Linked DNA regions of Massilia sp. METH4. The protein of the gene in region 1 interacts with the protein of each later gene in a pairwise test. Links are inferred from orthologs where the notes say so. Each region holds a gene or a part of one and is shown on either strand. Other genes may lie near its edges. The genes, in order: hflK and ftsH.

Region 1 (5,967 bases):
GGGATGACGCCGCACGACAAGACCATCACCGACTTCCTGCGCCGCAGCGGCCGCCCCGTGCTGCTGGTGGTGAACAAGGCGGAAGGCATGAAGTACACCTCCGCCGTGTCGGACTTCTACGAACTGGGCCTGGGCGATCCGTATGCGATCTCCGGTGCGCACGGCGACGGCGTGCACGACCTGGTGCAGGAGGCGCTCGACAAGGCGTTCGCTTCGCGCCCGGCCGATGCCGAGGAACTGTTGCCGTCCGAGCGCGGCATCAAGCTGGCCCTCGTCGGCCGCCCGAACGTGGGCAAGTCCACGCTGATCAACACGCTGCTCGGCGAGGAGCGCGTGATCGCCTTCGACATGCCGGGCACCACGCGCGATTCGATCGAGATCCCGTTCGAGCGCGACGGCAAGCACTACACGCTGATCGACACCGCCGGCATCCGCCGCCGCGGCAAGGTGTTCGAGGCGATCGAGAAATTCTCGGTCGTGAAGACCCTGCAGTCGATTTCGGAAGCGAACGTGGTGATCCTGATGCTGGACGCCCAGCAGGATATCTCCGAGCAGGACGCCCATATCGCCGGCTTCATTCTTGAAAGTGGCCGCGCCCTGGTGCTGGCCGTGAACAAGTGGGATGGCCTGCAATCGCACCAGCGCGACCAGGTGAAAAACGACATGGACCGCAAGCTCGACTTCCTCAGCTTCGCCAAGACGCATTTCATCTCGGCGCTGAAGGGCACCGGCATCGGCCCGTTGATGAAGTCCGTCGACGCCGCCTACGCGGCCGCCACGGCCGACCTGTCGACGCCGAAGCTGACGCGCGCCCTGCAGGAAGCGATCGAAAAGCAGGAGCCGAAGCGCAAGGCGGGCCTGCGCCCGAAGATGCGCTACGCCCACCAGGGCGGCATGAACCCGCCGGTGATCGTCATCCACGGCAACTCGCTCGACGCCGTGAGCGAGCCGTACAAGCGTTACCTGGAAAAGCACTTCCGGGATACGTTCTCGCTGGTCGGCACGCCGCTGCGGATCGAGTTGCGGACGGGTAAGAATCCGTTCGACAAGCGCGAGAAAAACTGACCCCCCGGTCGCCGGCATAAGCAAACCGGTGTCGGACACCATTTCCCCGTGGGGAAATGGTGTCCGACACCGGTGTTCGGCGGCCGACGGCCACCGGTCGAGCAGTCAATTTCGCAAGCGCACCGGCTTCACATTCCGAATGCATTTTTTCCACGATTTTCATTCGGACACCCCTGCATGAATCACAAAAAACGGTTACAGTAGCTTCGAAGCATTTCCGTCTGGCGGAGGGGTCATTTACCTCTGCAATAAGGAGTAGCCGGCACTTGAAATCAAGCGTTTCGCCTCCAATTCCAACACAACAACATAAACTGGAGCTGTTATGAGCAATAAAGGGCAATTGTTACAAGACCCATTCCTGAACGCGCTGCGCAAGGAGCACGTTCCCGTCTCGATCTACCTCGTCAACGGCATCAAGTTGCAGGGCCATATCGAGTCGTTCGACCAATACGTCGTCCTGCTGCGTAACACGGTTACGCAGATGGTGTACAAGCATGCCATTTCGACCGTGGTGCCGGCCCGCGCCGTCAACCTCAATATCGATTCCGAGGCAGAGTAACGTTGATCGTTGAGACAACGCCCAAGCTTTGCCTTCCGCTTCATCGTTCCCGGCCCAGTCCATGCGCGCAGCTTTAGTCGGTGTGGATTTCGGCCAGGGTGACTTCGCCGCCAGTATCGAGGAATTGATGCTGCTCGCGCGTTCCGCGGGGGTGGAGCCCATCACGACGATCACCGGCAAGCGTTCCAGCCCCGATGCCGCCTATTTCGTCGGCAGCGGCAAGGCCGACGAGATCGGCCACGCCGTGCAGGACCACCAGGTGGAGATCGTCATCTTCAACCATGCGCTGTCGCCCGCGCAGCAGCGCAACCTCGAAAAGCGCCTCAATGTGCGGGTGCTCGACCGTACCAGCCTGATCCTCGACATCTTCGCCCAGCGGGCCCAGAGCCACGAGGGCAAGCTGCAGGTCGAGCTGGCGCAGCTGCAGCACCTTTCCACCCGCCTGATCCGCGGCTGGACCCACCTGGAGCGGCAAAAGGGCGGTATTGGCCTGCGCGGCCCGGGTGAAACCCAGCTCGAGACCGACCGCCGGCTGATCGGCGAACGGGTGCGCATGCTGCGTGCCCGCCTGGCCAAGCTGCGCAAGCAGCATGAAACGCAGCGCCGTTCTCGCGGCCGCAACAATGCCTTTTCCGTGTCGCTGGTCGGCTATACCAACGCCGGCAAGTCGACGCTGTTCAATACCATGACCAAGGCCGGCGTTTACGTCGCGGACCAGTTGTTCGCCACGCTGGACACGACGTCGCGCCGGGTGTTCATGGGCGAGGAAGCCGGCAATGTCGTGATCTCCGATACGGTCGGCTTCGTGCGCGAACTGCCGCACCAGCTGGTCGCGGCATTTCGCGCCACGCTGGAGGAAACCATCCATGCCGACCTGCTGCTGCATGTCGTCGATGGCGCGAGCCCCGTGCGCATGGAGCAGATCGAGGAAGTCAACGCCGTGCTGCGCGAGATCGGCGCCGATCATATTCCCCAGATCCTCGTCTGGAACAAGATCGACGCGGCCGGCCTGGAGCCGGCGGTGGAACGTGATGAGCATGATAAGATTTCACGCGTTTTCATCAGTGCCCGCACGGGTGACGGCCTCGATCTGCTGCGCGCGGCCATCACCGAGGCAGCCCAGGAACAACGGGAAGCGAACCTGCGTCCGAAGGACGACACGCCGCCCGATGCCATTTCCACATTCACCGATGTTTAAAACATGCCTCTTTCCTCACTAGCGAAAAGATTAGGCTTGAAGCTGTCCCTGAACGACCCCCGCTGGGGCCAGGACAAGGATGGCAACAGGCAGGCCCAGGAAGGCAAAAAGCCCGGCGACGGACCGCCGGATCTCGACCAGTTGTGGCGCGATTTCAACCAGCGCCTGAACGGCCTGTTCGGCAACAAGAACCGCAACAATAACGGAGGCGGCGGCGGTGGCAGCGGTGGCGGCGGCGAAATGAAAGGCGCCGGCGTGACCGTTGGCGCGGTCGCCGTCATCGCGCTGCTGGTCTGGTTGGCCAGCGGCGCGTTCATCGTGCAGGAAGGCCAGAAGGGCATCGTCACCACGTTCGGCCGCTTCAGCCACGAGACCCCGGCCGGCTTCAACTGGCGCTGGCCGTATCCGTTCCAGGCCAACGAGGTCGTCAACGTGTCGCAGGTGCGCACGGTGGAAGTGGGCTATCGCGGCAATATCCGCAACAAGCAGGCGCGCGAATCGCTGATGCTGACCGACGACGAGAACATCATCGACATCCAGTTCGCCGTGCAGTACCAGCTGAGCGATCCGGTGGCCTGGCTGTACAACAACCGCGACGCGGAAGACACCGTTCGCCAGGTGGCCGAGACGGCAATCCGCGAGATCGTCGGCCGCAGCAAGATGGACTACGTGCTGTACGAAGGCCGCGAGAAGGTGGCCTACGACACGCAGCAGCTGATGCAGCAGATCCTCGATCGCTACGCGTCCGGTGCCGCCATCACCAACGTGACGATGCAGGGCGTGCAGCCGCCGGAGCAGGTACAGACCGCGTTCGACGACGCCGTGAAGGCCGGCCAGGACCGCGAACGCCTGAAGAACGAAGGCCAGGCCTATGCGAACCAGGTGGTGCCGACGGCGCGCGGCGCCGCCTTCCGCCTGTTGCAGGAAGCGGAAGCCTACCGCTCGATGGTGGTGGAGAACGCGACCGGTAACGCCGACCGCTTCAAGGCCGTGCTGACCGAGTACCAGAAGGCGCCGGGCGTGACGCGCGACCGCATGTACCTGGACACGATGCAGCAGATCTTCGCCAACACCAGCAAGGTGATGGTCGACTCGAAGGCCGGCAGCAACCTGCTGTACCTGCCGCTGGATAAACTGATCGCGCAGGTGGCCGCCACCGAGGCGCAGCGCGCCAATGTGACGGCGCCGCCGCCATCGGCCGTGCTGCTGCCGCAACCGTCGGAACCCGCCTATAACGGGGATTCGAACCGGGCGCGTGAATCGTCCCGTAGCCGGGAGGGCCGTTAATGAACCGTATCGTAACTTTTGCCGTCACCGCGTTCATCGCGCTGATGCTGCTGTCGTCCACCGTGTTCGTGGTGGACCAGCGCAAATTCGCCATCGTCTTCGCCCTGGGTGAGGTGAAGCAGGTGATCCGCGAACCGGGCCTGCACTTCAAGCTGCCGCCGCCGTTCCAAAACGTGATCTACCTGGACAAGCGCATCCAGACGCTCGATTCGCCCGAAGCGGACCGCTTCATCACGGCCGAGAAGATGAACATCCTCGTCGATTCGTTCGTGAAGTGGCGCGTGGTCGACCCGCGCCTGTACTTCGTGCGCTTCGGCGGGGACGAAGGCCGGGCCGGCAACCGCATGTCGCAGATCGTGAAGGCGGCGCTGAACGAGGAAATTACCAAGCGCACCGTGCGCGAAGTGATCTCGGGCCAGCGCGGCAAGGTGATGGAAGGCCTGCGGGCCAAGGTCGACGCCGAAGCGAAGGAGATCGGCGTGCAGATCCTGGACGTGCGCCTGAAGCGTGTCGACTACGTCGAGCAGATCAACAACTCCGTCTACGAGCGGATGAAGGCCGAGCGCCTGCGCGTGGCCAACGAGCTGCGCTCGACCGGTTCGGCCGACTCCGAGAAGATCCGCGCCGACGCCGACAAGCAGCGCTCCGTGATCCTGGCCGAAGCCTACCGCGAGGCCGAGAAGATCAAGGGCGAGGGCGACGCGAAAGCCACGGCGATCTACGCCGAGGCATTCGGCCGCAACCCCGAGTTCTACAAGTTCTACCGCAGCCTGGAAGCCTATCGCGCGTCGTTCAAGACCAAGGCCGACGTGATGCTGGTGGACCCGAACTCGGAGTTCTTCAAGTACTTCAAGGGCAGCGGCTCGGCTGGCAAGTAAGCCGCCGCCGTGAGCGAGCAGCAGGGGCCGGATCCTCGGATCCGGCCCCTGTTTTTTTCCTTCGCGGCTTGCCGCAGAGCGGCGGAAAACCGGTGGCGTAGCAGGGGTTTCGGGGAGCATCGCTCCCTGCCTGCGCAGCGGAGATGGCCTGCAGGCCATCTTCCTTCCAGGCTCCGATTTTTGAAACATTTCCGGAAAAGCGGTGCCTGTCACCGGTTTTTGCTTGTCGTTTTTTCCTGTCGAGCCACGTTTTCGCGTAAAATATGCGGTTCGGTTTGCGCCGCCGCGTTTGCGCGCCAATCCGATTGAACGAATTTCAACAAACCGGTTCTCCCATGCCGAATTGGCTTTTGCCCGAACATATCGCGGACGTTCTGCCGTCCGAGGCGCGCAAGATCGAGGAATTGCGCCGCCTGATGCTGGATAACTTCCGCCGCTACGGCTACGAACTCGTGATGCCGCCGCTGCTCGAATACGTCGAGTCGCTGATGACAGGTGCCGGCCTGGATACCGACCTGCGCACCTTCAAGCTGGTGGACCAGATTTCCGGCCGCATGCTGGGCCTGCGCGCCGACATGACGACCCAGGTCGCCCGCATCGACGCCCACCTGCTCAACCGCGCCTCCGTCACCCGCCTGTGCTATGCCGGCCCGGTGCTGCATACCCGTCCTTCGGGCTTGCACGCCACCCGCGAGCCGCTGCAGATCGGCGCCGAGATCTATGGCCACGCCGGCCTGGAAGCGGATGCCGAGATCCAGGAGCTGGCGCTGGCGTCGCTCGAGATGGCCGGCTTCACCGAAGTGCGCCTGGACCTGGCCCACGTGGGCGTGCTGCGCGCGATCCTCGAACAGGATGCGCTTGCCAAGCGCGACCACGACGCCATCGTGCAACTGCTGCGCGCCAAGGACGTGCCCGGCCTGCGCACCCTGACCGAGGGCTATGCCGCGGCCACGCGCGACGCATTGCTGGCGCTGCCCAAC
Region 2 (17,216 bases), 4.1 Mb from region 1 along the record:
TCTTGCCGATGGCACCGTCTTCAAAGGTTATTCGATCGGTGCCGCCGGTCACACGACGGGCGAAGTCGTCTTTAACACCTCCATCACCGGGTACCAGGAAATCCTGACCGACCCGAGCTACTCGCGCCAGATCGTCACGCTGACCTACCCGCACATCGGCAACTACGGGATCAACCCGGAAGACGTGGAAGCGACCAAGGTGCACGCCGCCGGCCTGATCATCCGTGACCTGCCGCTGCTGGCATCGAACTTCCGTTCCACCCAGTCGCTGGGCGATTACCTGAAGGCCGAGAACGTGGTCGCCATCGCCGGCATCGATACCCGCAAGCTGACGCGCCTCCTGCGCGAAAAAGGCGCGCAGGCCGGTGCGATCCTGACGGGCACGCAAGGCGCCGAACCGTCGGTGGCCCAGGCCGTCGAGCTGGCCCGCTCGTTCCCCGGCCTGGCCGGCATGGACCTGGCCAAGGTCGTGACCACGCAAGCCCCGTACGAATTCACCGAAACGGAATGGAAGCTGGGTGAAGGCTACGGCAAGGTCGAGAACCCGCGCTTCCACGTGGTGGCGTTCGACTACGGCGTGAAGCGCAACATCCTGCGCATGCTGGCCGAGCGCGGCTGCAAGGTGACCGTGCTGCCCGCGCAGTCGACGGCGGCCGACGCGCTGGCCCTGAACCCGGACGGCATCTTCCTGGCCAACGGCCCCGGCGACCCGGAACCGTGCGACTACGCGATCCGCGCGACGCGCGAACTGATGGAAAAGAAGATCCCCACGTTCGGCATCTGCCTGGGCCACCAGATCATGGCGCTGGCTTCCGGCGCGAAGACGCTGAAGATGAAGTTCGGCCACCACGGCGCCAACCACCCGGTGCAGGACCTGGATTCGAAGCAGGTCCTGATCACGTCGCAGAACCACGGCTTCGCCGTCGATGCCGCGACCCTGCCGGAAAACTGCCGCGTCACGCACGTGTCGCTGTTCGACGGTTCGCTGCAGGGCTTTGCCCGCACCGACACCCCCGCGTTCTGCTTCCAGGGCCACCCGGAAGCATCGCCCGGACCGACCGATGTATCGTACCTGTTTGACCGCTTCATCTCGATGATGGAAGCCGCTGAGAAGAAATAAACATGCCAAAACGTTCTGACATTAAAAGCATCCTGATTATCGGCTCCGGCCCGATCGTGATCGGCCAGGCCTGCGAATTCGACTACTCCGGCGCACAGGCCTGCAAGGCGCTGCGCGAAGAGGGCTACAAGGTCATCCTCGTCAACAGCAACCCGGCCACGATCATGACCGACCCGGAAATGGCGGACGTGACCTACGTGGAACCGATCACGTGGCAAGTCGTGGAACGCATCCTGGCGAAGGAACGCCCGGACGCGATCCTGCCGACCATGGGTGGCCAGACGGCGCTGAACTGCGCGCTGGACCTGCACCGCAACGGCATCCTGGACAAGTACAAGGTCGAGCTGATCGGCGCCACGCCGGAAGCGATCGACAAGGCCGAGGACCGCGCCAAGTTCAAGGACGCGATGACCAAGATCGGCCTGGGTTCGGCACGCTCGGGCATCGCCCACTCGATGGAAGAGGCATGGTCGGTGCAGCGCGAGCTGGGCTTCCCGACCATCATCCGTCCGTCGTTCACCATGGGCGGCTCGGGCGGCGGCATCGCCTACAACGAGGAAGAGTTCGAGCAGATCTGCAAGCGCGGCCTGGAAGCGTCGCCGACCAACGAGCTGCTGATCGAAGAGTCGCTGCTGGGCTGGAAAGAGTACGAGATGGAAGTGGTGCGCGACAAGGCGGACAACTGCATCATCATCTGCTCGATCGAGAACCTGGACCCGATGGGCGTGCACACGGGCGACTCCATCACGGTGGCGCCGGCGCAGACGCTGACGGACAAGGAATACCAGATCATGCGTAACGCCTCGCTGGCGGTGCTGCGTGAAATCGGCGTGGATACGGGCGGCTCGAACGTGCAGTTCTCGATCAACCCGAAGGATGGCCGCATGATCGTCATCGAGATGAACCCGCGCGTGTCGCGTTCGTCCGCGCTGGCGTCGAAGGCTACCGGCTTCCCGATCGCCAAGGTCGCCGCCAAGCTGGCCGTGGGCTTCACGCTCGACGAACTGCGCAACGAGATCACCGGCGGCGCGACCCCGGCTTCGTTCGAGCCGTCGATCGACTATGTCGTGACGAAGATCCCCCGCTTCGCGTTCGAGAAATTCCCGGCCGCCGACCAGCACCTGACCACGCAGATGAAATCGGTGGGCGAGGTGATGGCGATGGGCCGCACGTTCCAGGAATCGTTCCAGAAAGCCCTGCGCGGCCTGGAAGTGGGCGTCGATGGCCTGAACCAGAAGACCGTGGATCGCGAGAAGCTGGAAGAGGAGCTGGGCGAGCCGGGTCCGGAGCGCATCTGGTACGTGGGTGACGCGTTCGCGCAAGGCTTCACGCTGGAAGAAGTGCACCAGCTGACCAAGATCGACCCGTGGTTCCTCGTGCAGATCAAGGAAATCGTCGACCTGGAACTGTGGCTGGACACGCAGAAGCTGGAGAACCTCGACAAGAACACGCTGTACCGCCTGAAGCAGAAGGGCTTCTCGGACCGCCGCCTGGCCTACTTGCTGCAGACGACCGACATGGCCGTGCGCGAGAAGCGCCGCGAGCTGGGCATCCGCCCCGTGTACAAGCGCGTGGACACCTGCGCCGCCGAGTTTGCCACCAACACGGCGTACATGTACTCCACGTACGACGAGGAATGCGAATCGAACCCGACCGACAAGAAGAAGATCATGGTGCTGGGCGGCGGCCCGAACCGGATCGGCCAGGGCATCGAGTTCGACTACTGCTGCGTGCACGCCGCGCTGGCGATGCGCGAGGATGGCTATGAAACCATCATGGTCAACTGCAACCCGGAAACCGTGTCGACCGACTACGACACGTCCGACCGCCTGTACTTCGAATCGCTGACCCTGGAAGACGTGCTGGAAATCGTCGACCTGGAAAAGCCGGTCGGCGTGATCGTGCAGTACGGCGGCCAGACGCCGCTGAAGCTGGCGCTGGACCTGGAAAAGAACGGCGTGCCGATCGTGGGCACCTCGCCGGACATGATCGACGCCGCCGAAGACCGCGAGCGCTTCCAGAAGCTGCTGCAGGACCTGGGCCTGCGCCAGCCGCCGAACCGCACCGCGCGCACGGAAGAAGAGGCGCTCAAGCTGGCACAGGAGATCGGCTACCCGCTCGTGGTGCGTCCTTCCTACGTGCTGGGCGGCCGCGCGATGGAGATCGTGCACGAGCAGCGCGACCTGGAGCGCTACATGCGTGAAGCGGTCAAGGTGTCGAACGACTCGCCGGTGCTGCTGGACCGCTTCCTGAACGATGCGATCGAGTGCGACGTGGATTGCATCTCCGATGGCGAGTCCACGTTCATCGGCGGCGTGATGGAACACATCGAACAGGCCGGCGTGCACTCGGGCGACTCGGCCTGCTCGCTGCCGCCGTATTCGCTGGCGCAGGAAACGATCGATGAACTGAAGCGCCAGACCGCGCTGATGGCCAAGGGCCTGAACGTCGTCGGCCTGATGAACGTGCAGTTCGCGATCCAGAAGCAGGAGATCGACGGCGAGCTGAAGGACGTGGTGTTCGTGCTGGAAGTAAACCCGCGCGCCTCGCGCACGGTGCCTTACGTGTCGAAGGCCACCGGCCTGCAACTGGCCAAGATCGCCGCGCGCTGCATGGTGGGCCAGACGCTCGCTTCGCAGGGCATCACGAAGGAAATCGTGCCGCCTTACTACAGCGTGAAGGAAGCCGTGTTCCCGTTCGTGAAGTTCCCGGGCGTGGACACGATCCTGGGTCCGGAAATGAAATCGACGGGCGAAGTGATGGGCGTGGGCCAGACGTTCGCCGAGGCGTTCGTGAAGTCCCAGCTGGGCGCGGGCGTGAAGCTGCCGAAGTCGGGCAAGGTGTTCCTGTCCGTGAAGGCGTCGGACAAGCCGCGCGCCGTGAAAGTGGCGCGCGACCTGGTCGACGCGGGCTTCACGCTGGTGGCGACGAAGGGCACGGCGGCCGTGATCGAAGCGGCGGGCATCCCCGTCACGCCGGTCAACAAGGTGGTCGAGGGCCGGCCGCACATCGTGGACATCATCAAGAACCACGAAATCGCCCTGGTGATCAACACGGTCGAGGAAAAGCGCAACGCCATCGTCGATTCCCGTGCGATCCGCACCTCCGCACTGCAGTCGCGCGTGCCGACGTACACGACGATCGCCGGCGCGGAAGCCGCGGTAGCCGGTATCCGGCACCTGGACGAGTTGCAGGTGTACGATTTACAAGGGCTGCACAAGACTTTAAACTAAGCCTTATACTAGGCGTCGCAGCGGGTCCATAGCCGGCCCGCCGCCATGCAATCCCACAGAGCCCGCGCTCCCTGGCGCGGGCTCTGTGCTTTTTCATTCACCGAAGAGACGAAACATGAATTCTGTTCCACTCACTAAATACGGCGCCGAACTCCTCAAGGAAGAACTGCACCAGCTGAAGACCAAGGAACGCCGTATCGTCATCGACGCGATCGCCGAGGCGCGTTCGCATGGCGACCTGTCCGAAAACGCCGAATACGACGCGGCGAAAGAGCGCCAGGCCTTCGTGGAAGGCCGCATCGCCGAACTGGAAGGCAAGCTGTCTTCCGCCCAGATCATCGACCCGGCCACGCTCGATGCCGATGGCCGCGTCGTGTTCGCCGCCACCGTCGACCTGGAAGACCTGGAGTCGGGCCAGAAGGTCAGCTACCAGATCGTGGGTATCGACGAAGCCGATATCAAGCTGAACAAGGTGTCCGTCACCTCGCCGATCGCGCGCGCCCTGATCGGCAAGTCGGCCGGCGACATCGTCGAAGTGCAGGCCCCGAGCGGCCCGCGCGAATACGAAATCCTCGAAGTCCGCTACGTGTGATGCTGGCGAAAGCAGGGCTGCTGGAGAGGGTTCGCCTTCTCGTGACCGTGCTGTGGGCCGGCAGCCTGTGGACCGTGGGCTACCTGGTCGCGCCCACGCTGTTTGCCACGTTGTCCGACCGCGTGCTGGCCGGGTCGATCGCCGGCGCCATGTTCCACGCCGAGGCCATGCTGTCGCTGGGCTGCGCGCTGGCGCTGCTGGTGCTGCTGAAGTTCGCCACCCCCGACTGGACGCCGAGGCGCCGCCGCACCGTGCTGGCGCTGATCGCCGCGATGGCGCTGTGCACCGTCGTCAGCCACTATGGCCTGCAACCCATGATGGCCGAACTGCGTGCCGCCGCGGGACCGGGCGGGGTGATGGAGTCCGCCGCCAGGTCGCGCTTCGGCATGCTGCATGGGATTTCCAGCGTAATCTTCCTCGTGCAAAGCGTCCTGGCGGGCTGGCTGATCCTCAAGCAATAGTTGCCTGAAAAATGGGGACAGACCCCATTTTTCAAGAAACATTGCTCGGAAAATGGGGTACGTCCCCATTTTTCAAGCAACAAAAAAGCGGGCAAGCCCGCTTTTCTGGTCTGTGGGCCAATCAGCCCAGCGCGTTCTTCTTGGTGCTGGCCTGCCGCTTCTTGGCCCGCTTGATGGTGCCGCCTTCGGTGACGCGCTCGTTGCCCTTCAGCATGACCTTGCTGACGGTCGGCTTCTTGGTGCCGCTGGCGCTGGGCTTGACGATGGTGACCATGCGCATGCCCTTGCCGGTCTTGGTGGTGCGGGCTTTTTCGGCTTCCTTCTTCGGGCGGTACAGCACCAGCAGCTTGCCGATGTGCTGGACCGGCGCGGCTTCGAGCTGCTCGCAGATCGTTTCGTACATCTCGATGCGGGCTTCGCGGTCGTCGCCGAACACGCGGACCTTGATCAGGCCGTGGGAATCCAGTCCCAGTTCGATTTCCTTCATGACGGCTTCGGTCAGGCCGGCTTCCCCAATGAGGACGATGGGCTTGAGCGCATGGGCTTCCGCGCGCAGGGCGCTGCGCTCAGCAGGGGTGAGGTTCAACATAATGATTTTTGGTGGTTCCTTTAAAAGCAGTATTCTACGCGAATGGCAAAGAACAAATTAAACAAAAACTGGTTGCACGACCACATTAACGACCCGTATGTGAAGGCGGCCCAGAAGGATGGCTACCGCGCCCGCGCGGCCTACAAGCTCAAGGAGATCGACGAGGACGAGAAACTGATCAAGCCCGGGCAGGTGATCGTCGACCTCGGCTGCACCCCCGGCAGCTGGGGCCAGTACACGCGGCGCAAGCTGGCCGGCAAGGAAGGCGGCGGCATCAACGGCACGATCATCGGCCTGGACATCCTGCCGATGGAACCGATCGCCGACATGCATTTCATCCAGGGCGACTTCCGCGAGCAGGCCATCCTCGACCAGCTGGGCGAGGTGCTGCAGGGCCGCAAGGCCGACCTGGTGCTGTCGGACATGGCGCCCAACCTGTCGGGCATCGCCACGGCCGATGCCGCGCGCATGGAAGACCTGATCGACCTGGCCATCGAATTCTCGCAACTGCATTTGAAACCAGGCGGGGCCTTGCTGGTGAAATGCTTCAAGGACATGGGTTTTTCGCAAATCGTCGAGAAATTCCGCCACGAGTTCAAGACGGTCGCGCAGAAAAAGCCGAAGGCCAGCCGCGACAAATCCTCGGAAATCTTCCTGCTCGGCCGTGGACTGAAGCATCCGGCGCAAAATTGACGCGAATTTGCGGTTTGCTTGCGCCAACCGGTGGAAAAAATCGCCGGATGGCCTTGTATTCCGCACGCCGAGCCGCACATCGGCCCCAGGCGGCGCGCGTTGCGCGCGATCCGCGCAAAATCGCGCCGATTCGGTGGCCGATTTTGATGTTTTGATACGTGCGCTGCTGCTTTCGCGCACCTTTAGGCCGCTTTGTAGCACGCTTTGGCCTAATGCGGGTAAAATCGGATTTCTGCTACAGGTAACAGGTGCGCGAGCATCCAAGGAGTTTTCGTGAATAACATGTTTTCCAAATCCGCCATATGGGTTGTCGTAGCCCTGTTGTTGTTCATGCTGTTCAAGCAGTTTGACAACCACAGCATCTCCGGCGGCAGCAAGACCATTGCGTATTCCGACCTGTTGGATGAGATCAAGGCGAAGCGCATCAAGGACCTCGTCATCGAGGGCAATACCATCACCGCGACGAAAACGGACGATACGCGCGTGCGCACCACGTCCACCTATCTCGACCGCGGCCTGATCGGCGACCTGCGCGACAATGGCGTGCGCTTCGACGTGCGTCCGCCGGAAGAGCCGTCGTTCCTGCAGCAGGTATTCGTGTCGTGGTTCCCGATGCTGCTGTTGATCGGCGTCTGGATCTTCTTCATGCGGCAGATGCAGGGCGGCGGCAAGGGCGGGGCGTTCTCGTTCGGCAAGTCGAAGGCCCGCATGCTCGATGAAACCAACAATACCGTCACGTTCTCGGACGTGGCCGGCTGCGACGAAGCCAAGGAAGAAGTGACGGAGATCGTCGACTTCCTGAAAGACCCGACCAAGTTCCAGAAACTGGGCGGCCGCATTCCGCGCGGCGTGCTGATGGTCGGTCCTCCGGGTACCGGTAAAACGCTGCTGGCGCGTGCCATCGCCGGCGAAGCGAAAGTGCCGTTCTTCTCGATCTCGGGCTCCGACTTCGTTGAAATGTTCGTCGGCGTGGGTGCGTCCCGCGTGCGCGACATGTTCGAGAACGCCAAGAAACATTCGCCCTGCATCATCTTCATCGACGAGATCGACGCGGTCGGCCGTCACCGCGGCGCCGGCATGGGCGGCGGCAACGACGAGCGCGAACAGACGCTGAACCAGCTGCTGGTGGAAATGGACGGCTTCGAGGCTTCGTCCGGCGTCATCGTGATCGCCGCCACGAACCGTGCCGACGTGCTGGACAAGGCGCTGCTGCGTCCGGGCCGCTTCGACCGCCAGGTCTCCGTGGGCTTGCCGGATATCCGCGGCCGCGAACAGATCCTGAACGTGCACATGCGCAAGGTGCCGATCAGCACCGACGTGAAGGCCGACATCCTGGCTCGCGGCACTCCGGGCTTCTCCGGCGCCGACCTGGCCAACCTGGTCAACGAGGCCGCGCTGTTCGCCGCGCGCCGCAACAAGCGCCTGGTGGACATGCAGGACTTCGAGGATGCGAAGGACAAGATCTTCATGGGTCCGGAGCGCAAGTCGATGGTGATCCGCGAAGAGGAACGCCGCAACACGGCGTACCACGAGTCGGGCCACGCCGTCGTCGCCAAGCTGTTGCCGAAGGCCGACCCGGTGCACAAGGTCACGATCATGCCGCGCGGCTGGGCGCTGGGCCTGACCTGGCAGCTGCCGGAACATGACCGGATCTCCGGCTACAAGGACAAGATGCTGGAAGAAATCTCGATCCTGTTCGGTGGCCGTATCGCCGAGGAACTGTTCGTGGGCCAGATGTCCACGGGCGCATCCAACGACTTCCAGCGCGCCACCAAGCTGGCCCGCTCGATGGTGACGAAGTTCGGCATGTCCGATTCGCTGGGTGTGATGGTCTACGAGGACGAGCAGAACGAAGGCTTCCTGGGCGGCACGAACAAGACCATTTCGGAAGCGACGCAGCAGAAGGTCGACGCCGAAATCCGCAAGATCCTCGACTCGCAGTATGCGCTGGCGCGCAAGCTGCTCGAGGAAAACCGCGACAAGGTTGAAATGATGACCAAGGCGCTGCTGGACTGGGAAACCATCGATGCCGACCAGATCAACGACATCATGGCCGGCCAGGAGCCGCGTCCGCCGAAGGCTGGCGTGACGCTGCGCAAGCAGCCCAGCGGCGACGGCCCGACCGCTTCGCCGAACGCGACCGCGCCGGCTTAAGCTGCGCCATCGCATGTCGTGACCTGAAGGGTGAGGAGCGATCCTCGCCCTTTTCATTTGTGGAAAACATGCCCCAGATTCCCTTCGGCCGCTACACGCTGCCGGCCAACCGTGCCCTCGTCATGGGCATCCTGAACGTCACCCCCGATTCATTTTCCGATGGCGGCAAGTTCGCCGCCCTGGACTACGCGCTGTCGCATGCCGAGCAGATGATCCGCGACGGCGTCGATATCATCGATGTCGGCGGCGAGTCGACACGCCCTGGTGCGCCCGTGGTGCCCGCCGAGGAGGAAATGCGCCGCGTGCTGCCGGTGCTGTACGCGCTGCGCGAATGCGGCACGCCCGTCTCGCTGGACACCTACAAGCCGGCGCTGATGAAGGAGGCCGTGCTGGCTGGCGTGGACATGATCAACGACATCAATGCGTTCCGCGCCCCCGGTGCGATCGAGGCCGTGCGCGACAGCGATTGCGCGCTCTGCATCATGCATATGCTTGACAAACCTGCAACTATGCAGGATAAACCTGCCTATGACGATGTCGTACTGGAAGTGACGGCGTTCCTGCGCGAGCGGATCGATGCACTGACGGCGGCCGGGATTGACCGGGGTCGTCTGTGGATCGATCCCGGCTTTGGTTTCGGCAAGACGGTCGAGCATAATTATGCCTTGCTCAAGGCCGGCAGGCGCCTTATCGGCGAGCTCGGCGTCCCGCTGCTGGCGGGGCTGTCGCGCAAGTCGATGATCGGCGCCGTCACCGGCAAACCCGTCGAGGGACGGCTGGCCGGCAGTATCGGCGGCGCGCTGGCCGCGGTCGCCCATGGAGCCGGCATCGTACGCGTGCACGACGTCGCCGAAACGGTCGACGCATTGAAAGTCTGGCACGCAGCCCAATAACTTAACTGAAGAGAACAACATGGCACGTAAATATTTCGGTACCGATGGTGTCCGTGGCCTGGTCGGTGAAGCGCCGATCACGCCGGACTTCGTGATGCGCCTGGGTTACGCCGCCGGCAAGGTGCTCGCGCGTACGGCCACGGCGGGCACGGCCCGCCCCACCGTCCTGATCGGCAAGGACACGCGCATTTCCGGCTACATGCTGGAGGCGGCACTGGAAGCGGGTTTCGCAGCGGCCGGCGTGGACGTGATGCTGGCGGGCCCGATGCCCACGCCGGCGATCGCCTACCTCACGCGCGCCCTGCGCCTGTCGGCCGGCGTGGTGATCTCGGCTTCGCACAACCCGTACCAGGATAACGGCATCAAGTTCTTTTCCGAGCAGGGCACGAAGCTGCCCGATTCCGTCGAACTGGCCATCGAGGCGCAGATCGACCAGCCGATGGCGTGCGTGGCGCCCGAAAAACTGGGCCGCGCCAAGCGCCTGGAAGACGCCCAGGGCCGCTACATTGAATTCTGCAAGAGCACGTTCCCGAACGAGCTGGACCTGCGCGGCCTGAAGATCGTGGTCGACAGCGCCCACGGCGCCGCCTACAACATCGCTCCGCACGTGTTCCACGAACTGGGCGCCGAGGTGATCCCGATCGGTAACAAGCCCGACGGCTTCAACATCAACGACGCCCACGGCGCCACCGCCCCGAAGGCCATGGCCGCCGCCGTGCTGGCGCACGACGCCGACCTGGGCATCGCCCTGGACGGCGATGCCGACCGCCTGATCATGTGCGACGCGAACGGCCGCCTGTACAACGGCGACGAACTGCTCTACGTGATGGTGATGGATCGACTGGCCACCGGCGAAGTGAAGGGCGCCGTCGGCACCCTGATGACCAATATGGCGCTCGAGGTGGCGTTCAAGGAAAAGGGCATCGGTTTCGCGCGCGCCAAGGTGGGCGACCGCTACGTGCTGGAAGTGATGAAGGAGAAGGGCTGGATCCTGGGCGGCGAAGGCAGCGGCCACCTGCTGGCGCTGGACAAGCACACGACCGGCGACGGCATCGTCTCGGCACTGCAGGTGCTGTCCGCCCTGAAGCGCAGCGGCCAGACGCTGGCGCAGATCGCCGGCGAGCTGGAAATGTTCCCGCAAACCCTGATCAATGTGCGCGTGCCGGCGGGCTTCGACTGGCAGCAGAATCCGGCGATGGTGGCCGAGAAGGACCTCGTGGAACGCGAACTGGGCGACGCCGGCCGCGTGCTGATCCGCGCCTCCGGTACCGAGCCGCTGATCCGCGTGATGGTCGAAGCGCGCGATGCCCACGTGGCGCAGAAATGCGCCCGGCGCATCGCCGACAAGGTCGAGGTGCCGCAAGCCGACGCGGCCTGATCGAGGGAGGCAGACCGCCGCCGTACGACGGTGCGGCGACAGGCGTGCACCGCCGACCTCGATTGACGCTCGGCATGCCGAGCGGTTATCATTTTGCTCCCACAGCGGGCCGCGGCCCGCTGTTCGCTTCTCCGGGACGGGTTGTTTCCTTCCCTTCCGCCGCATTCTGCCCATAGCTCAGCTGGATAGAGCAACGGCCTTCTAAGCCGTAGGTCGCTGGTTCGAACCCAGCTGGGCAGGCCAGTTTCACCAAGGGTTTCTACTGCCGGCCCTTGTGTTCAGTCCGCTCGTTCACATTTGCTTACCATCGAAACACCGCCGTTGCGCGTGTCAGCCACGCCCGGCGATATGCTGAACTTGCCCGCATGGAGCGGCGTCAGCGAAGGTAAAGCAATGCACCAACAACACGACACCCGGGAACCCATTTTTCGCAGCGACGAAGCCACCGCGGCCATCATCGAGGAAGCACTGCGCCTGTGCGCGAGCGAAGGCATCGATGGCGCGATCCGCTACATGGAACAGCGCGCGCTGGATCGTTCGACGATCCTGCGAGTGCTGTGCTCGCCGAAGTTCCGCCGCAACCGTGCGTCGCACTGACGCAACGACAATGTTTACCACTCAACAGTTGTCGTCGTTATAATGGCACGCTTCTGATTTGGAGGTGCCATGTCCGAGATCCGCTTTTCCAACAACTACCGCGACCTCTCCCAGTCGTCCGGCGTCGATGCGGGTTTCCAGTTCGAGTTCTATTGCGAGCGCTGCAGCGACAGCTGGCGCACGCACTACAAGCCGTATCGCAGCGGCCAGGCATCGGGCTGGATCCAGAAGGGGGCGAGCATCTTCGGCGGCTTGCTGGGCAATGCCAGCACGGTGGTGAGCGGCATGGCCCAGGCCGGCTGGCACAGCGCCCGCGACGAAGCGTTCAAGGAAGCGATCGCCGACGCGAAACAGCACTTCAACCGCTGCGGCAATTGCCACGACTATATGTGCGGGCCGTGCTTCGACCCTGCGACGGGCCTGTGCTTCAATTGCGCGCCGAACGTGCAGGTGGCGATCACGCGGGCGCGCGCCCAGGGCGAGGTGCGCAGCGCCGCGGCGCGCGCCGACACCGAAGGCGAGAGCCGCGGCACGCGCCACGACGTGAAGCAGGACATGCAACTGGTGTGCCCCCAGTGCCGCGCCGAGACGCATGGGGCGAAGTTCTGCCCGGAGTGCGGCTACAAGATGGCGCAGCAGGTGCCTTGCACCGCATGCTCCACGCTGCTGCAACCGGGCACGAAGTTCTGCACCGAGTGCGGTCACCGGCAAGCCTGAGTGGGGATCGCCTTACAGGGCGGCGATGCCGTCCCTGACCAGGCCCGCCGCCAGCAGCAGCATCACGGCACCGGTCATCGCCTCGATGCATTTCCAGGCCGCCGGCCGCGCCAGCACGCCGGCGAAGCGGGCGGCCGCGAAGCCCAGCATGCTGAACCACAGCAGCGATGCCGTCATGGCGCCGGCCGAGAAGGCGGTGCGTTCGTCCGCCGGGTAGCGGCCACCGATCGACCCCAGCAGCACGACGGTGTCCAGGTAGACATGCGGGTTCAGCAGCGACATCGCCAGCACGCTGGCGAGCGCGGCGGCAGCCGTGCGCGGCGTGGCGGCGCCGCCGATGTCGAGCCGGTTCGCCGACAGCAGCCCACGCCAGCTGCGCAAGCCATACCACAGCAGGAAGGCGGCGCCGCCCCAGCGCGCCAGGGCCAGCAGCAGCGGCGAGCCTTCGATCATCCCGCCCGCACCGGCCACGCCCGCGCCGATCAAGATCACGTCGACCACGATGCACGCGGCTACCGTGAGCGCCACGTGGCTGCGCTGCACGCCCATGCGCAGCACGTGCGCATTCTGCGCGCCGATCGCCATGATCAGGCTCGCACCCAGCCCCAGCCCGCTCAGATACACCTGTGTCGTCATTTCGCTCCCCTGAAAGCCGTCATTGTCGTGGCTGGCGCGAAGAAGATGAAGCTGAGTTAATATATTTCAGGTTTCATTAAATTTGCTTAACTCATGATGGATACCCGGCATTGCCAGGCCTTCCTGGCGGCGGCCGAGACGGGCAGTTTCGAGCTCGCCGCAGCCCAGCTGAGCATCACGCCGTCCGCGATATCGCAGCGCATCGCGGCACTCGAGACTGCGCTCGGTTCACCGCTGCTGGTCCGCAGCCGGCCGTGCCGCACGACTGCGGCCGGGCAACGCCTGCTGGTGCACCTGCGCCGAAGCAGGCTGATGGAAGAAGAGTTCCTGGCCGGCCTGCACGACGAACCGGCCCCGCTGCGCGTGCCCATCGCCGTCAACAACGACACGCTCGACACCTGGCTGCTGCCCGGCATCGCCGACTTCCTGCAGCGCGAGCGGCTTACGCTCGACATCGTGCTCGACGAGCAGAACTACACTTATGCGTTGCTGGAAAAAGGGGAGGCCGTTGCCGGCGTATCGAGCGAGGCCAAGGTCATGCGCGGTTGCGTCGTGCAGCCGCTGGGCGTGATGCGGTACCGGATGCTCGCTTCCCCGGCGTTCGCGGCCCGCTGGTTCCCGCGCGGCTTCGAGCGCGCCGCGGCCCTGCAGGCACCGGTCCTGGTGTTTTCGCGCAAGGACAGGCTGCAGTCCGATTTCATCCAGGCCGAACTGGGGTTAATGCCTGGTAGTTATCCGATGCATCATGTGCCGGCCAGCGCGGCTTTCCTCGATGCCGTCAAGCTGGGCCTCGGCTATGGCATGGTGCCCGTGGAGCAATACGGCAGTGCCCTCGAAACGGGAGAGTTGATCGATCTCGTCCCCGGCAAATTCACCGACGTGCCCTTGTACTGGCATGCCTGGCGGGTGCAGTCGCCCGCGCTGGAGCGCCTCGGCCAGGCAGTCGTGGCGGCCGCGAGGAGGTCGCTCCTGCCGCCGTGATGGCGTAAAAAAAGCCGGACACTGTCCGGCTTCTCGTCGACTTCCCTATGCCATCAATAGGTATAGAACATCCGCTGGATCTCGGCGGTATTGTTCGTCTTGGTCAGCGCCAGCATCAGCAGGATGCGCGCCTTCTGCGGGTTCAGCGTATCGGCGGCAACGAAATCGAGCTCGTCGTCGTTCGCTTCGCCGTTGCGGGCCAGGATGCCCTGGCCGACGCGGCTGGCGCGCACGATGAAGGTACCTTTCTTGCGGGCCGCGATCAATGCCGGCTTGACGCGGGCTGCCAGGCTGCCGTTGCCCACACCGGCGTGGATGATGCCCTTCGCGCCGGCGGCAATGAAGGCGTCCAGCGCCACGGGGCTCATGTTGGCGTAGCCGTACACGATGTCGACCTGGGGCAGGGCGTTCAGGTTGGCGATATCGAACTCCGTGTCGACCGTGTGCTTGCGGGCCGTGGTGCGGTAGAAGAACGGCTTGCCGCCCTGGATGTAGCCGGCCAGGCCCAGTTCGGGCGTCTTGAAGGCGTCAGGCGTCGAAGTATTGGTCTTGCTCACGTCGCGTGCGAAGTGGATCTGGTCATTGAAAGCCACCAGTACGCCCTTGCCGACGGCATCGCGGCTGCCGGCGATGGCGACGGCGTTGTAGAGATTGATCGGACCATCGGCGGACAATGCCGTGGACGGGCGCATGGCGCCAACCAGCACCACCGGCTTGCGGCTCTTGACGACCAGGTTCAGGAAGTAGGCCGTTTCCTCGGTGGTGTCGGTGCCGTGCGTGATCACGATGCCATCCACGTCGGACTGCGCCAGCAGGGCGTTGACGCGCTTGCCCAGGGTCAGCCAGTGCTCGTTCGTCATGCTTTCGCTGGCGATCTGGAATACCTGTTCACCCTTGACGTTGGCGACCTTCGCCAGCTCCGGCACGGCCGCGATCAGCTGGTCCACGCCGATCTTGGCGGCCGTGTACCCGACGGTGGTGGTGCTGGTGGCGCCCGTGCCGGCGATGGTGCCGCCGGTCGCCAGGATCATCACGTTCGGGCGCGTCTGCGCGTGTGCGCCCGTCAGGACGAACAGCAGTGCGGCCAGCGCGAGGAAGAAGTGCGACAGATGCGGCGACAGGTTCGCAATCCTCAGTTTCGACATGGAATCTCCCTTTTTAGGAATAGTAAAAAGGCGAATATTATACGAATCGCATTCGAATACAAGCTTGCCGGCCGCGGGTAGTTGTAAAAAAGCCCCTCGCATTATGTTTTCCAAACAATTGGACAATCACCGCTTTCGAGTCCAATTTCTGGATCGTGTTTATCCTCTGATAGAACGGCAGTTGGAGTCCGGGCTTGTCCCGGTTCTTGGACTGCCGTCGGTAATGCACGAACCTGGTTGCGGCACATCGCCGCATGGCACGGAGAGGGGCGTTTTCGGGGAGGACGAGGCACCGGTGCACCCGTGGCGCCGCGATCGCCGGGCAAGCCGCACGAGGAGTACCGCGGCGATGCCGAATTCTGTTTGTCCCGAAAGATTCGATACCGTCGATGATTTACCCGGCGGCCGCTTGTTTCAGCCGCTATTGCAATAATGACGGCATGCCGCCGGAATTAAACAGCCCGGGTTCCGTTCAGCGCGTGACCCGGGCCTTGCGTGATTGGCGAACTTGAACGCCCGGATTATCCGGTCGATTCGCCAGCCTGGATTATCTCGGCTGTCAGCCGAGCTTGTTGTCGGTCTTGCGGCGTGCCGTGAGGGCCAGCAAGCCGATGCCGACGCCGAGCATCGCAAAGGTGCTGGGTTCCGGCACCGGCGCCAGGTTCAGCGTGCCGGAATAGATGCCGCCGGTGCTGGCGAGGGGCGTGTTGCCCGTGACGGTGAAACCGTAGGAACCGGCCACCAATGCCTCGACCGGATAGAATTCGATGCCACCCTCGGTGGTGAACACCGTTTCCAGATTGGTACGGGTGCCATCTTCGGCTTGCCAGAAGAACTGGATGCCGGTGATGGCGTAAGCGTCCATGCGGACGCCGTCGATCGCGGTCCGGCCGACGACCGCGGTGCCGCTGGCCCACGACGTGGTGTCCACGTCGAACAGGTAAGTGTCCAGGTTGGCCTCTTCGGACCATGCATGCGCGCCGCTGAAATCGGCGTTGCCGTCGGCATTGAAGGTGAGGGTGGTTTGAGCGGACGCAGCGCCAGAGGCAAGCAGACCTGCGGTAAGCAGCAGGGAGCCTGCCACCTTGTTGAACAAAGCTTTCTTCATATTTACCCCTTGACTCGTTTATTGTTACGAAGTAATAGCTCCTTGTCGGCACGCTCGTAAACTGTTGATCGCTGAAAAAAACATAAGTTTACAAACTTGCTAACCTTGTCAATATAGCTTTGCCTCCGCGCGTTTTACTTCACTAATGAAAGGTGCGGCGCGGCGGCCGGCCCGCGCAGGGGCGCGGCGAAGCGCCGGCGAAACGTCAAGAAATTTCTTTTATTGCGGCGTTGCGTCGGTCGCACGGCGGTCGCCCCTTTCGTTGATTTGTATAATCCCGGCCATGGATATCAACTCCGACGACCTCCTGACCTTCGTGACCGTGATCGACAGCGGCTCGCTGAGTGCCGCCGCGGTGCACCTCGGCCAGACCACGTCGGGCGTCAGCCGTGCATTGGCGCGCCTGGAAGACAAGCTGCAGACGTCCCTGCTCACGCGTACCACGCGGCGCATGGAATTGACCGAGGAAGGGCAGCTGTTCCTCGAGCGCGCGCGGCGCATCCTGGCATCGATCGAGGAAGTGGAAGAATGCATCCGCATCCGCCGGCAGCAACCGGCGGGGCGCCTGTGCGTGGATGCGGCATCGCCTTTCATGCTTCACTGCATCGTGCCCCATGTGGCCGAGTTCCGTGCGCTGTATCCGGAGATCCGGCTGGAACTCACGTCCAACGACCGCATCGCCGACCTGATCGAGCATCGCACCGATATCGCGATTCGCATCGGCACGCTCAACGACTCCACGCTGCACGCCCGGCCGCTCACGTCCAGTCCCCTGCACATCCTTGCCAGCCCTGCCTACCTCGCGCGGCATGGCGCGCCGGCCGCGCCCGAGGACCTGGCGCGCCATGCGCTGCTCGGCTTCGTGCAGTACGAACAGGGCAATGTCTGGCCGCTGCGCCATGCCGCGGGCGACAGCCTT

The links.
Region 2: the proteins of hflK (region 1) and ftsH interact in binary tests that used the Escherichia coli proteins (3 or more experiments, as listed by UniProt). The link is inferred for Massilia sp. METH4 from one-to-one orthologs.

Annotation. Positions count from the first base shown.
Region 1 is NZ_CP146614.1:49,260-55,226, reverse strand. What follows is about bases 2,043-4,967. They hold hflK (FtsH protease activity modulator HflK), read left to right. Parts: upstream 2,043-2,825; coding sequence 2,826-4,109; downstream 4,110-4,967. Other genes in these bases: hflC (protease modulator HflC), read left to right, coding at 4,109-4,967; hflX (GTPase HflX), read left to right, coding at 2,043-2,822. Outside these bases: ribosome biogenesis GTPase Der, read left to right, coding at 1-1,065; RNA chaperone Hfq, read left to right, coding at 1,388-1,624; more of hflX, read left to right, coding at 1,686-2,042; more of hflC, read left to right, coding at 4,968-4,987; V6Z91_RS00235 (ATP phosphoribosyltransferase regulatory subunit), read left to right, coding at 5,323-5,967.
Region 2 is NZ_CP146614.1:4,107,904-4,125,119, forward strand. Bases 6,480-9,401 are described here. They hold ftsH (ATP-dependent zinc metalloprotease FtsH), read left to right. Parts: upstream 6,480-6,961; coding sequence 6,962-8,842; downstream 8,843-9,401. Other genes in these bases: V6Z91_RS18130 (RlmE family RNA methyltransferase), read left to right, coding at 6,480-6,688; folP (dihydropteroate synthase), read left to right, coding at 8,911-9,401. Also shown: carA (glutamine-hydrolyzing carbamoyl-phosphate synthase small subunit), read left to right, coding at 1-1,120; carB (carbamoyl-phosphate synthase large subunit), read left to right, coding at 1,123-4,353; transcription elongation factor GreA, read left to right, coding at 4,469-4,945; V6Z91_RS18120 (DUF4149 domain-containing protein), read left to right, coding at 4,945-5,406; ribosome assembly RNA-binding protein YhbY, read right to left, coding at 5,528-5,995; more of V6Z91_RS18130, read left to right, coding at 6,038-6,479; more of folP, read left to right, coding at 9,402-9,735; glmM (phosphoglucosamine mutase), read left to right, coding at 9,755-11,113; V6Z91_RS18155 (hypothetical protein), read left to right, coding at 11,507-11,710; V6Z91_RS18160 (zinc ribbon domain-containing protein), read left to right, coding at 11,780-12,427; V6Z91_RS18165 (LysE family transporter), read right to left, coding at 12,440-13,063; V6Z91_RS18170 (LysR family transcriptional regulator ArgP), read left to right, coding at 13,157-14,044; V6Z91_RS18175 (type II asparaginase), read right to left, coding at 14,098-15,075; V6Z91_RS18180 (FxDxF family PEP-CTERM protein), read right to left, coding at 15,749-16,297; V6Z91_RS18185 (LysR family transcriptional regulator), read left to right, coding at 16,581-17,216. UniProt on the Escherichia coli protein: Acts as a processive, ATP-dependent zinc metallopeptidase for both cytoplasmic and membrane proteins. Plays a role in the quality control of integral membrane proteins.